DNA from 3 places in the Xanthomonas sontii genome. Region 2 is predicted to be linked to each of the others. Evidence: predicted binding sites of a transcription regulator. Region 2 holds the regulator's gene; each other region holds the start of a gene.
What was found. Region 2 encodes HrcA, which represses chaperone genes, less so after heat shock. Its sites were predicted from a motif close to TTNGCACTCNNNNNNNNNGAGTGCNAA; they were not measured.
Positions count from the first base shown of each region.

Region 1 (4,076 bases), 2.4 Mb from region 2:
TCCTTGACCTTGTTGAGGATCACGGACGGCTCTTCGCCGGCGTTGGTGACGATCTCGCGCAGCGGCGCTTCCATCGCGCGCAGCGCGATCTGGATGCCGTGGGTCTGATCTTCATTGGCGCCCTTCAGCTCGCCGATCGCGCTCAGCGCGCGCACCAGCGCCACGCCGCCGCCCGGGACCACGCCTTCTTCCACCGCCGCACGGGTCGCGTGCAGGGCGTCTTCGACGCGCGCCTTCTTTTCCTTCATCTCGATCTCGGTCGAGGCACCGACCTTGATCACCGCCACGCCGCCGGCCAGCTTGGCCACGCGCTCCTGCAGCTTCTCGCGGTCGTAGTCCGACGAGGTCTCTTCGATCTGCGCCTTGATCTGCTTGATGCGCGACTCGATCGCCGAGGTGTCGCCGGCGCCGTCGATGATGGTGGTGTTCTCCTTGGAGACCTGCACCTTCTTGGCGCGGCCCAGGTCCTTGATGGTCGCCTTCTCCAGCGCCAGGCCCACTTCCTCGGAAATCACGGTGCCGCCGGTCAGCACGGCCATGTCTTCCAGCATCGCCTTGCGACGGTCGCCGAAGCCCGGGGCCTTGACCGCCACGACCTTGACGATGCCGCGGATGGTGTTGACCACCAGGGTCGCCAGCGCCTCGCCTTCCACTTCCTCGGCGACGATCAGCAGCGGCTTGCCGGCCTTGGCCACGCCTTCCAGCACCGGCAGCAGGTCACGCACGTTGGAGATCTTCTTGTCGTGCAGCAGCACGAACGGGTCGTCCAGGTCGGCCTGCTGGCTCTGCTGGTTGTTGATGAAGTACGGCGACAGGTAGCCGCGGTCGAACTGCATGCCCTCGACCACGTCCAGCTCGTTCTCCAGGCCCGAGCCTTCCTCGACCGTGATCACGCCTTCCTTGCCGACCTTCTTCATCGCGTCGGCGATGATGTTGCCGATCGACTCGTCGGAGTTGGCGGAGATGGTGCCGACCTGGGCGATGGCCTTGTCGTCGGCGGTGGGCTTGCTGATCTTCTTCAGCTCGGCCACGGCGGCCACGACGGCCTTGTCGATGCCGCGCTTGAGGTCCATCGGGTTCATGCCGGCGGCGACCGCCTTGGAACCTTCGCGGATCAGCGCCTGCGCCAGCACGGTGGCGGTGGTGGTGCCGTCGCCGGCGTTGTCGGAGGTCTTGGAGGCGACTTCCTTCACCATCTGCGCGCCCATGTTCTCGAACTTGTCGGCCAGTTCGATTTCCTTGGCGACGGAGACGCCGTCCTTGGTGATGGTCGGGGCGCCGAAGCTCTTCTCGAGCACGACATTGCGGCCCTTCGGGCCCAGGGTGGCCTTGACGGCATTGGCGAGGATGTTGACGCCGCGCACCATGCGCGAACGGGCGTCTTCACCGAAACGGATATCTTTGGCAGCCATGTGTGTTGCTCCGGGATTCGTGATTGGGGATTAGGGATTCGCTAGAGCGGAATTCGGGCGGAGATGTCGGGTCGCGCGGCGCCTGGCGCCTTTGCCAATCCCGAATCCCGATTCCCGAATCCCGCGATCGTCGGCTTCAGCCGACGATCGCCAGAACGTCGTCTTCGCGCAGCACCTTGTACTCGACGCCTTCGGCCTTGTAGCTGGAACCGGCGTACTGGCCGTAGATGACCTTGTCGCCGACCTTCAGCGCCGGGGCGCGCACGCTGCCGTTGTCCAGCGGCTTGCCGGCGCCGACGGCCACAACTTCACCCTTGGTGGACTTTTCCTTGGCCGAATCCGGGATCACGATGCCGCCGGCGGAGATTTCGTCGGCTTCGATCGGCTTGACTACGACGCGGTCGTGAAGCGGCTTGATGCTCATTGAGTGAGACCTCTTAAGTGATTGATTGGTCTAGGAAAGGCCGGCGATGTTAGCACTCGCCCATGACGACTGCCAGCAACGCTCGCGAAAAAACCCGGTAGCGCCGGGATGCGCCTGATGTAGTGCCGCGGCCGGGGCTTTCAAGGGCGGGAGGCAAAAAATTTTTGCCAGGAACGTGCATTCGGTGGCAAGCAGTGACCGAATCCCGTCACAGTGTCACAGAGGCAGGCTAGGCTGAGCGCGGACCCATGGGGGGATCCGTCACCAAAAGGAGTTGTCGATGAAGCCATCCGCCGTTGCGCTGCCGCTGGCCTGCCTGCTCGCCCTTGCCGGGCCGGCCCAGGCCGCCGTATTCATTAATGAATTGCATTACGACGATGCCACCGCCGCCGGCGACACCGGCGAAGGCGTGGAGATCGTCGCCACCGCCGGGGAGAGCCTGAGCGGCTACCGCGTCTACTTGTACAACGGCAGCAACCCGGGGTCGGCGGCCGTCTACGCCAACAGCGCGGTGCCGGCCGGCAACCTGGTCAGCTGCGGCGGGCAGGTGCGCATCGCCACCGTCAGCTACGCCAGCAACGGCATCCAGAACGGGCCCAACGACGGCCTGGCGCTGGTCGACGGCAACGGCAAGGTGGTGCAGTTCCTCAGCTACGAGGGCGCCATCACCGGCGGCGGCGGCCCCGCCGCGGGCATGACCAGCCAGAACCTGCCGGTCAGCGAGAGCAACAGCACCCCGGCCGGCACCTCGCTGCAGCTGCGCGGCAACGGCAGCGCCGCGGCCGACTTCAGCTGGAGCGACAGCGCCACCAGCACCTTCGGCGCCTGCAACAACGGCCAGACCTTCGCCGGCGGCGGCGGCAGCAACGCCGCGCCGACCGTGACCGCCACCACCCCGACCCAGGGCGCCACCGACTTCCCCGCCGCCGGCGACCTGGCGGTGACCTTCAGCGAGGCGGTGAGCCTGGCCAGCGGCGCGTTCGGCCTGAGCTGCCAGCAGTCCGGCACTGTGGCGCTGACCTATCCCAGCAGCGGCACCCAGTTCTCCCTGTCCACCAACACCGCGCTGAAGGCCGGCGAGAGCTGCACCCTGAGCATCGTCGCCGCACGCGTGAGCGATGCCGACGGCGCGCATCCGGCGCAGGATCGCAGCGTCGCCTTCAACGTCGCCAGCGGCTCGGGCGGCGGCGGCAACGGCGCCGGCAGCTACTACTCGCGGGTCAACACCTCCAGCCCCAGCCAGCTGCGCTGCTCGCTGCACGAGACGATCAAGGGCCACACCGTCTATCCGTACAGCAGCAGCTCCGGCACCGACACCTGGGCCATCCTGGAGATCGCCGACGAGGATCCGAACAACAGCCAGCGCGTCCTCGACGCCTACCGCAACCGCAGCTATGCCAAGGGCACCGACCGTGCCGGCAGCGGCAGCGGCCTGAAGTACAACCGCGAGCATAGCTGGCCGAACTCGCTGGGCTTCGGCACCTCCACCGGCAACAAGGGCCTGCCCTACGCGCCCTACACCGACACCCACATGCTGTACCTGACCGACGCCACCTGGAACGCCGACCGCGGCAACAAGCCCTACGCCAAGTGCGACAGCAACTGCGGCGAGCGCGCCACCGAGGCCAACGCCGGCTTCGGCGGCGGCAGCGGCCGCTACCCGGGCAATTCCAACTGGGTGCGCACCCCGGACGGCAACAGCGGCACCTTCGAGGTGTGGGACCACCGCAAGGGCGACATGGCGCGTGCGGTGATGTACATGGCGATCCGCTATGAGGGTGGCGTGGATGCCAAGACCGGGCAGTCCGAGCCGGACCTGGAACTGACCGACGACCGCAGCAAGATCGTCAAGACCTCGTCCTCGCCGGCCTACATGGGCCTGCTGTCGACCCTGATCGCGTGGAGCCAGCAGGATCCGCCGGACGACGCCGAGCGCGCCCGCAACGAGGTGATCTACAGCTTCCAGGGCAACCGCAACCCGTTCATCGACCACCCGGAGTGGGCGACCTCGTCGCTGTTCACCTCGGCCAAGCCGGCCAGCTGCCAGTTGCTCAACTGAGCCGTAGTGCCTCGCCCGCTGCATTTGCAGCGGGCGGGGATGATCAGCCATTCGGCTGCTGAAAAACCCGGGATTCGGGATTGGGGATTCAGAGCGGCGCCGGCTTTCCCCGCGGGCGCCGCCAAAGCGCGGCCGGCATCCCTATACTGTCGGCCGCATGTCCGCGCCCGCCCTCCGCTTG
Region 1 covers NZ_CP132342.1:315,767-319,842, forward strand. The annotation lists gene groL (chaperonin GroEL) at 1-1,412, opposite strand, end outside; gene RAB70_RS01385 (co-chaperone GroES) at 1,549-1,836, opposite strand; gene RAB70_RS01390 (endonuclease) at 2,117-3,895, shown strand; gene cutA (divalent-cation tolerance protein CutA) at 4,053-4,076, shown strand, end outside.
Region 1: the regulator HrcA is predicted to act here: its motif matches at 1,886-1,912, upstream of RAB70_RS01385 (co-chaperone GroES).

Region 2 (4,076 bases):
GCTCCGCGCCGGACCCTCACCCCAACCCCTCTCCCGGTGGGAGAGGGGCTAAGGCGTCTCCCTTCTCCCGTCGGGAGAAGGTGCCCCGCAGGGGCGGATGAGGGTGCGGGTGTCGCCGCGTGGATCACGTCGGCGGGTCGCTCCGCGCCGAACCCTCACCCCAACCCCTCTCCCGGTGGGAGAGGGGCTAAGGCGTCTCCCTTCTCCCGTCGGGAGAAGGTGCCCCGCAGGGGCGGATGAGGGTGCGGGTGTCGCCGCGTGGATCACGTCGGCGGGTCGCTCCGCGCCGGACCCTCACCCCAACCCCTCTCCCGGTGGGAGAGGGGCTAAGGATTCTCCCTTCTCCCATCGGGAGAAGGTGCCCCGCAGGGGCGGATGAGGGTGCGGGGGGCGCCGCGTGGATTACGTCAGCGGGTGGCTCTGCGCCTAACCCTCACTCCAACCCCTCTCCCGGTGGGAGAGGGGCCTTTGATGCTTTCAGTGACCTGTGGCGCCTGGGCGGGGCTGCACTGCCAGGCGCTGCCCGATCGCCAGCCGCTCAGCCCGCGCTGAGCAGCAGGCGCTTGGCCGCGGCGCGGGCTTCCTTGCTGACCTCGACCCCGCCCAGCATCCGCGCCAGTTCTTCCTCGCGCTGGCGCGGCGCCAGCAGTTCCACCGAGCTCTGGGTCATGCCCTCGACCGGCGCCTTGCTGACCCGGTAGTGGGCGTGGCCCTGCGCGGCGACCTGCGGCAGGTGGGTCACGCACAGCACCTGGCGCTGCTCGCCGAGCGCGCGCAGCTTCTTGCCGACGATGTCGGCGACGGCGCCGCCGATGCCCGAGTCCACTTCGTCGAAGACCATGGTCGGCACCGCGTCCAGGCCCAGCGCGGCGACCTCGATCGCCAGCGAGATGCGCGACAGTTCGCCGCCGGAAGCGACCTTGCGCAGGGCGCGCGGAGGCTGCCCGGCGTTGGCGGCGACCAGGAACTCGACCCGCTCGGCGCCGGCCGGGTCCGGGCGTTCGGTGTCGTGCGGCTCGAGCTGGATCAGGAAGCGCCCGCCGCCCATGCCCAGTTCGCCGATCAGGGTGGTGGTGTCGCGCGACAGCGCCTGCGCGCCGCGGTCGCGGGTGGCGGTCAGGGCGGCCGCGGCGTCGCGCCAGGCTTGGGTGGCCTGGGCGATCTCGGCGTCGAGCACGTCCAGCCGCTCGCCGGCGCCGCGCAGGCTCTCCACTTCGGCCAGCAGGGCGTCGCGGTGCCCGGCCAGCGCATCCACCCCGATCCGGTGCTTGCGCGCCAGGTCGTGCAGGCGGCCGAGCTTGCGTTCCATCTCGTCGAACTGCGCCGGGTCGGCATCTAGGTCGTCGCGGACCCGGTCGATCAGCGCCAGCGCTTCTTCCAGCTGGATGCCGGCGCTGTCGATCAGTGCCTGCACTTCGGCCAGGCGCGGGTCGTACTCGCCGACCTTGCCGAGTTCGTGGCGGGTCTGCTGCAGCAGGTCCAGCACCGCCGGCGCCTCGTCGCCGTTGAGGCGCTGCGCCGCGCCCTCGCAGGCGCCGATCAGCGCGGCGGCGTGGGCCTGGCGGCGGTGGTTGGCGTCCAGGGCGGCGATCGCCGCCGGGTCCAGGTCCTCGCGCTGCAGCTCGGCCAGCTGGTGCTGCAGGAAACCGATGCGGTCGCTGACGTCGCCCTGCGCCAGCAGGGTCTCGCGCTCGCTGAGCAGGCCCTGCCAGCGGGCGGCGGCGGCGCGCACCGCGGCCCGCTCGGCCTCGTTGCGGGCGTAGGCGTCGAGCAGGCCGAGCTGGCTACCGCGCGAGAGCAGGGCCTGGTGTTCGTGCTGGCCATGGATCTCGACCAGGTGGCCGGCCAGCTCCGCCAGTTGCGACAGGGTCACCGGGCGCCCGTTGATCCAGGCGCGCGAGCCGCCGTCGGCGCGGATCACCCGCCGCAGCTGGCAGTGTTCGTCGTCGTCGAGTTCGTTCTCGCGCAGCCAGGCGCGCGCCTGGGCGGGGGGCACGAACTCGGCCGACAGTTCGGCGCGGTCGGCGCCGTGGCGGACCACGCCGCTGTCGGCGCGCAGCCCGGACAGGAAGCCGAGCGCGTCCACCATCAGCGACTTGCCGGCGCCGGTTTCGCCGGACACCACGGTCATGCCGGGGCCGAATTCCAGTTCGGTGCCGCGTACGACGGCGAAATCCTTGATCGAGAGATGTCTGAGCATGGGGTCTGCATCCGGAGCCGCGCAACGCTAGCATGCGCGGGTAGGTGGGCCAATGACTTGCCAAGCCGGCGTGCAGACATTATCTAAGGACCAGTCTCACGGGTTGATTCCATGCGCGCTTCCCCGGTCCATTCCAGCCTCGATCCGCGTGCCAGGCAGCTGCTGCGCACGCTGATCTCGCGCTATATCCGCGACGGCGAGCCGGTCGGCTCGCAGACCCTGGCCCGCCACGCCGGGCTGGACGTGAGCCCGGCGACGATCCGCAACATCCTGGCCGACCTGGAGGACGCCGGGCTGCTCAGCTCGCCGCACACTTCGGCCGGGCGCGTGCCCACCGCCACCGGCTACCGGGTGTTCGTCGACAGCCTGGTGCAGATGCGCCCGCCGGCCGAAGGCGAGGTGGCACGGCTGCGCGCGGAGATGGCCAATGCCGCCGGCACCCAGGCGTTGCTGGGCAGCGCCTCGGAACTGCTGTCGGCCATGACCCACTTCGTCGGCGTGGTCAGCGCGCCCAAGCGCGAGCAGTTCGCGTTCCGGCACATCGACTTCGTGCCGCTGGACGCGCGGCGGGTGCTGGCGATCCTGGTGTTCGCCGACAACGAGGTGCAGAACCGGGTCATCGAACCGCGCAAGGCCTACGAGCCGGCCGAATTGGAGCGGGTGGCCAACTATCTGAACCGGCATTTTGCCGGGCGCGCCCTGGCCGACATCCGCGCCAGCCTGCTGCGCGACCTGCGCCATGCGCGCGACGAGATGGAGCAGTTGCTGGCACACAGCGTCGAGCTGGCCGAGCAGGCGCTGGCCCCGGCCGGCGACGACATGGTGCTGGCCGGGCAGACCAAGCTGATGGGCGTGCAGGACCTGTCGGACCTGGAGCGGCTGCGCGAACTGTTCGAGGTCTTCGCCAGCAAGCGCGAACTCCTGCAACTGCTCGAACGCACCATCCGCGCGCCGGGCGTGCGCATCTTCATCGGCGAAGAGACCGGCATGGTGCCGCTGGAAAGCGTGTCGCTGGTGACCGCCCCGTACATGGCCGGCGGCCAGGTGCTGGGCGTGCTGGGCGTGATCGGCCCCAAGCGCATGGACTACGACCGGGTCATCCCCCTGGTCCAGACCGCCGCCGACGTCCTCGGCGCCCGCCTGGACCCATCTCCGCCGGGCGACCGCTGAACGCACGTAGCGCTGGTCGAAGCGCCGCCGCCTCATCCGCCAGCAGGCCATCCAGCCGCGCCCGGGCGAATCCCCAATCCCCAATCCCGAATCCCCGCTTTTCAGCAGCCGAATGGCCGATCATCCCGGCCTCACTTGAATCCGCCCGCACCGCCCACATAGGTGGTCCGGTAAGGCGGGACGTACCCCGCCAGGGACCCGGACATGACGCAAGAGCACCCCGAATTCGATTCCGAACACCTGACCGAGGCGCAGCAGCCCTCGACCGATCCGCTGCAGGCGGAGATCGAGACGCTGCGCAGCGAACTGGCCCTGGTCAAGGCCGACGCCCTGCGCGAGCGGGCCGACCTGGAGAACCAGCGCAAGCGCATCGCCCGCGACGTGGAGCAGGCGCGCAAGTTCGCCAACGAGCGCCTGCTCGGCGACCTGCTGCCGGTGTTCGACAGTCTGGACGCGGGGCTGACCGCCGCCGGCAGCGAGCCGAGCCCGCTGCGCGACGGCCTGGAACTGACCTACAAGCAGTTGCTCAAGGTCGCCGCCGACAACGGCCTGACCCTGCTCGACCCGACCGGCGAGCCGTTCAATCCCGAGCATCACCAGGCGATCAGCCAGGCTGAGGCCGAGGGCGTGGCCCCGGGGCACGTGATCCAGGTGTTCCAGAAGGGCTACCTGCTCAACGACCGCCTGCTGCGGCCCGCCCTGGTGG
Region 2 covers NZ_CP132342.1:2,901,113-2,905,188, forward strand. The annotation lists gene recN (DNA repair protein RecN) at 539-2,200, opposite strand; gene hrcA (heat-inducible transcriptional repressor HrcA) at 2,312-3,370, shown strand; gene grpE (nucleotide exchange factor GrpE) at 3,575-4,076, shown strand, end outside.

Region 3 (4,076 bases), 1.4 Mb from region 2:
GCGGCCGACGACACCCCGCTGGCGACCGCGCTGACCGCGCTGCCGCAGGCCGACCTGGTCCAGCACGACGCGCTGTGGCGCAAGCGCCTGGACGGCTGGCTGCATTTCGGCGAACGCCTGGTGCAGGTGCTGTCGCTGCTGCTCGGCGCCGGTGCGGTACTGGTGGTCGGCAACACGGTGCGCCTGGACATCCAGTCGCGACGCGAGGAGATCGGCGTGCTGCAGCTGCTCGGCGCCAGCGACGGTTTCATCCGCCGCCCGTTCCTGTACCTGGGCGCCTGGTACGGTTTCGGCGCCGGAGTGCTGGCGCTGGGCCTGCTCGCCGCCTCCGGCATGGCCCTGGGCCAGCCGCTGGCGGCACTGGCCGACAGCTACGGTAGCCACTTCGTGTTGCACGGGCTGGACGCGCTGCACGCCGGCTTCGTGCTGCTCGGCACCCTGCTGCTGGGCTGGCTCGGCGCCTGGTTGGTGACCGGTCACTTCCTGCGCCAGACGCGGCCCACCGACACCTGAGGCGCACATGGCCGGGCACGAGCTCAAGCATCTGATCAGCGCCGCCCCCCGGGTGATGGTGGTCGATGGCTCGAAGCTGGTGCGCAAGCTGATCGCCGACGTGCTGCATCGCGAACTGCCCGACGTGACCGTGGTCGGCTGCGCCAGCATCGCCGAGGCGCGCGCCGCACTGGAGGCCGGCCCGGTCGATCTGGTCACCACCTCGCTGGGGCTGCCCGACGGCGACGGCCTGACCCTGGCCCGCAGCGTGCGCGAAGCCGCCGGCCAGGCCTACGTGCCGGTGATCGTGGTCTCCGGCGACGCCCAGCAGCACCTGGTCGAGCGCCGCTTCACCGAGTACGTCACCGACTATTTCGACAAGGCGCTCGGCCACGAGGCGCTGGCCACCTTCATCCGCGGCTACGTGCAGCCGCAGCCGGTGGCCGGCGCCACCGTCCTCTACGTCGAGGACAGCCGGGTGGTGGCCGAAGCCACCAAGCGCATGCTCGAGCGCCAGCAGCTGCACGTGGTGCACGTGCTCAGCGCCGAGGACGCCTTCGCCCTGCTGACCGCCGAGTCGCTGGGCCGCACCACCCGCCGTATCGACCTGGTGCTGACCGACGTCACCTTGAAAGGCGAGCTCAACGGCCGCGACGTGGTCCAGCGCATCCGCGTCGACTTCGCCTACGGCAAGCGGCGCATGCCGGTGCTGGTGATGACCGGCGACAGCAATCCGCACACCCAGTCCGAGCTGCTGCGCGCCGGCGCCAACGACCTGGTGCAGAAACCGATCGAAGAGCGCCTGCTGGTCACCAAGGTGCTGTTCCAGTTGCGCCTGGCGCGGCTCGACGAGATCGCGGTGACCTTCTGACCGATGTGATGTCCCGAGCCTGGAAGCGATGAGCAACAACGAAGACGAAAGCCGGATCCAGCTGGAGCCGTCATGGAAGGCGCAGGTCGGCGACTGGCTGCTGCGTCCGGAGATGCGCGAGTTGGCCACCTTCCTGCGCCAGCGCAAGGCCGCCGGTGCGCGGGTGTTCCCGCCGGGGCGGCAGATCTTCGCCGCCTTCGACGCCACCCCGTTCGAAAAGGTGGAGGTGGTGATCCTCGGCCAGGACCCGTACCACGGCTACGGCCAGGCGCACGGGCTGTGCTTCTCGGTGCTGCCGGGGGTGCCGGTGCCGCCGTCGCTGCTGAACATCTACAAGGAGATCGAGGACGACCAGGGCATCCGCCGTCCCGACCATGGCTGCCTGCTGCCCTGGGCGCAGCGCGGCGTGCTGCTGCTCAACGCGGTGCTGACGGTAGAGGAGGGCCGCGCCGGCGCCCATCAGGGCAAGGGCTGGGAGGGCTTCACCGACCACGTCGTGGAGACCCTCAACCGCGAGCGCGAGGGTCTGGTGTTCCTGCTCTGGGGCAGCTATGCCCAGGCCAAGGGCAAGGTCATCGATACCCGCCGCCACCGCGTGCTGAAGGCGCCGCACCCCTCGCCGCTGTCGGCGCACCGCGGCTTCCTCGGCTGCAAGCATTTCTCCGCGGCCAATGAGTACTTGAAGCGCCGCGGCGCCGCCCCCATCGACTGGAGTCTGCCGCCGCGCGCAGAGCTGGAAGCGGCGCTGGGCGGCGCCTGAACCGCGGTTGGACAGGGCGACGCTGTCGCCTGACGTGGACGCCATTTTCGCGAACCGGCTGCTACTTTTGCGGTCAGAGAACGGGATGACGATGCGTCCCGATTGTTTCAGTGGCTTGTGATGCAGTGTCATTCCTGATTCATATGTTGCATAAACAGAACACAGGAACTTTTTACTGTACCCAGCAGTCCAATTAGTAGACTGCTAAGATGAGCCCTATGAGCCAGACGCTTACTTCCAACGCATTGGTTGCCAACAACCTCCCGATCCCCAGTCCGCTCGGTTCGCTGGATGCCTATATCGGCGCCGTGCATCAGATCCCGGTGCTGACGTCCGACGAGGAACGTGCACTGGCGGTGCGATATCGCGACCAGGAAGACCTGGACGCGGCCCGCGAACTGGTCCATTCCCACCTGCGCTTCGTGGTGCACGTGGCCCGCGGCTACAACGGCTACGGCCTGCCGCTGGGCGACCTGGTCCAGGAAGGCAACATCGGCCTGATGAAGGCGGTCAAGCGTTTCGACCCGGACATGGGCGTGCGCCTGGTCAGCTTCGCGGTGCACTGGATCCGTGCCGAAATGCACGAGTACATCCTGAAGAACTGGCGCATCGTCAAGGTCGCCACGACCAAAGCGCAGCGCAAGCTGTTCTTCAACCTGCGCAAGTCCAAGACCCGCCTGGGCTGGATGAACGCGGCCGAGGTCACCGCCGTGGCCAAGGACCTCAACGTGTCCGAGCGCGAGGTGCTGGAGATGGAGTCGCGCCTGTCCGGTCGCGACATCGGTTTCGATGCGCCGTCCGACGAGGACGACGACCACGCACCGCCGTCGCCGGCCGCGTATCTGATGGCCAACGAGGAAGATCCCTCGCAGGCCTACGAACGCGCCGACAGCGAGGACAACCAGCTGCAGCTGCTGCGTGAAGGCCTGGCGGAACTGGATGCGCGTTCGCGCGACATCATCAAGCGCCGCTGGCTGGATGCCGACAGCAAGATCACCCTGCAGGAACTGGCCGACGAGTACGGCGTGTCGGCCGAGCGCATCCGCCAGATCGAGGCGAACGCGCTGAAGAAGATGAAGGCGCTGTTCGTCGCCTGAGTCGCCTGCGGCGAGCGATTGCAACGTGCGAAAAGGCCCGGCATTGCCGGGCCTTTTTCTTGTCCTGGGCTGCCCGCGGATTGGCGACTGCCGGCTGCGGAAGTCCTTCCGCACGCCGCTGGATCACGACTCCGGCGGACGCGCCACCGGCAGGTGCCAGCCGTAGCGGATCGCCATGAAGCGCAGGCCGAAGCACAGCACCGCACCCACCCCCAGGCCCCAGGGCTGCGGCAGGTGCAGCACCTGCGCCGCGGCCACCACGCCGCCGCCGAGCAGCGCCGCCACCGCGTACAGCTCGGCCTGCAACACCACCGGCGTGCGCGCCACCAGCAGGTCGCGGACGATGCCGCCGCCGATGCCGCTGAGCATGCCCAGCAGCGGCGCGCTGAGCGGGCCCAGGCCGAACGCCAGCGCCTTGCTGGTGCCGTAGACCGCGAACAGCGCCAGGCCCATCGCGTCGAAGATCTGCACCGGATTGCGCAGGCGCTCGACCGTGTGGTGGCTGTAGAAAGCCAGCAGCCCGGCCAGGCAGGCGACGCCGAGATAGCGCACGTCGGCCAGCGCCGCCGGCGGGGTGGCGCCGATCAGCACGTCGCGGGCGATGCCGCCGGAGACCGCGGCCGCGCACGACAGCACCAGCACCCCGAACAGGTCCAGGCGGTGGCGCACGCCGACGGTGGCGCCGCTGATCGCGAACACGAAGGTGCCCAGCAGGTCGAGCAGGAACAGGAAGGTGGCCAAAACGGCACTGCGCTGCAGCAAAAAGGCCGGCTAGGATCGCAGCCCGGCCTTGCAGTGTCACCTGTCCACGGGCGGTGCGGGCTGCGCCTGCGTGTCCTCCGCCGCGGGCGGGTCG
Region 3 covers NZ_CP132342.1:1,527,287-1,531,362, forward strand. The annotation lists gene ftsX (permease-like cell division protein FtsX) at 1-513, shown strand, start outside; gene RAB70_RS06560 (response regulator) at 521-1,363, shown strand; gene ung (uracil-DNA glycosylase) at 1,392-2,123, shown strand; gene rpoH (RNA polymerase sigma factor RpoH) at 2,342-3,220, shown strand; gene RAB70_RS06575 (trimeric intracellular cation channel family protein) at 3,344-3,961, opposite strand; gene RAB70_RS06580 (NAD(P)/FAD-dependent oxidoreductase) at 4,019-4,076, opposite strand, start outside.
Region 3: the regulator HrcA is predicted to act here: its motif matches at 2,305-2,331, upstream of rpoH (RNA polymerase sigma factor RpoH).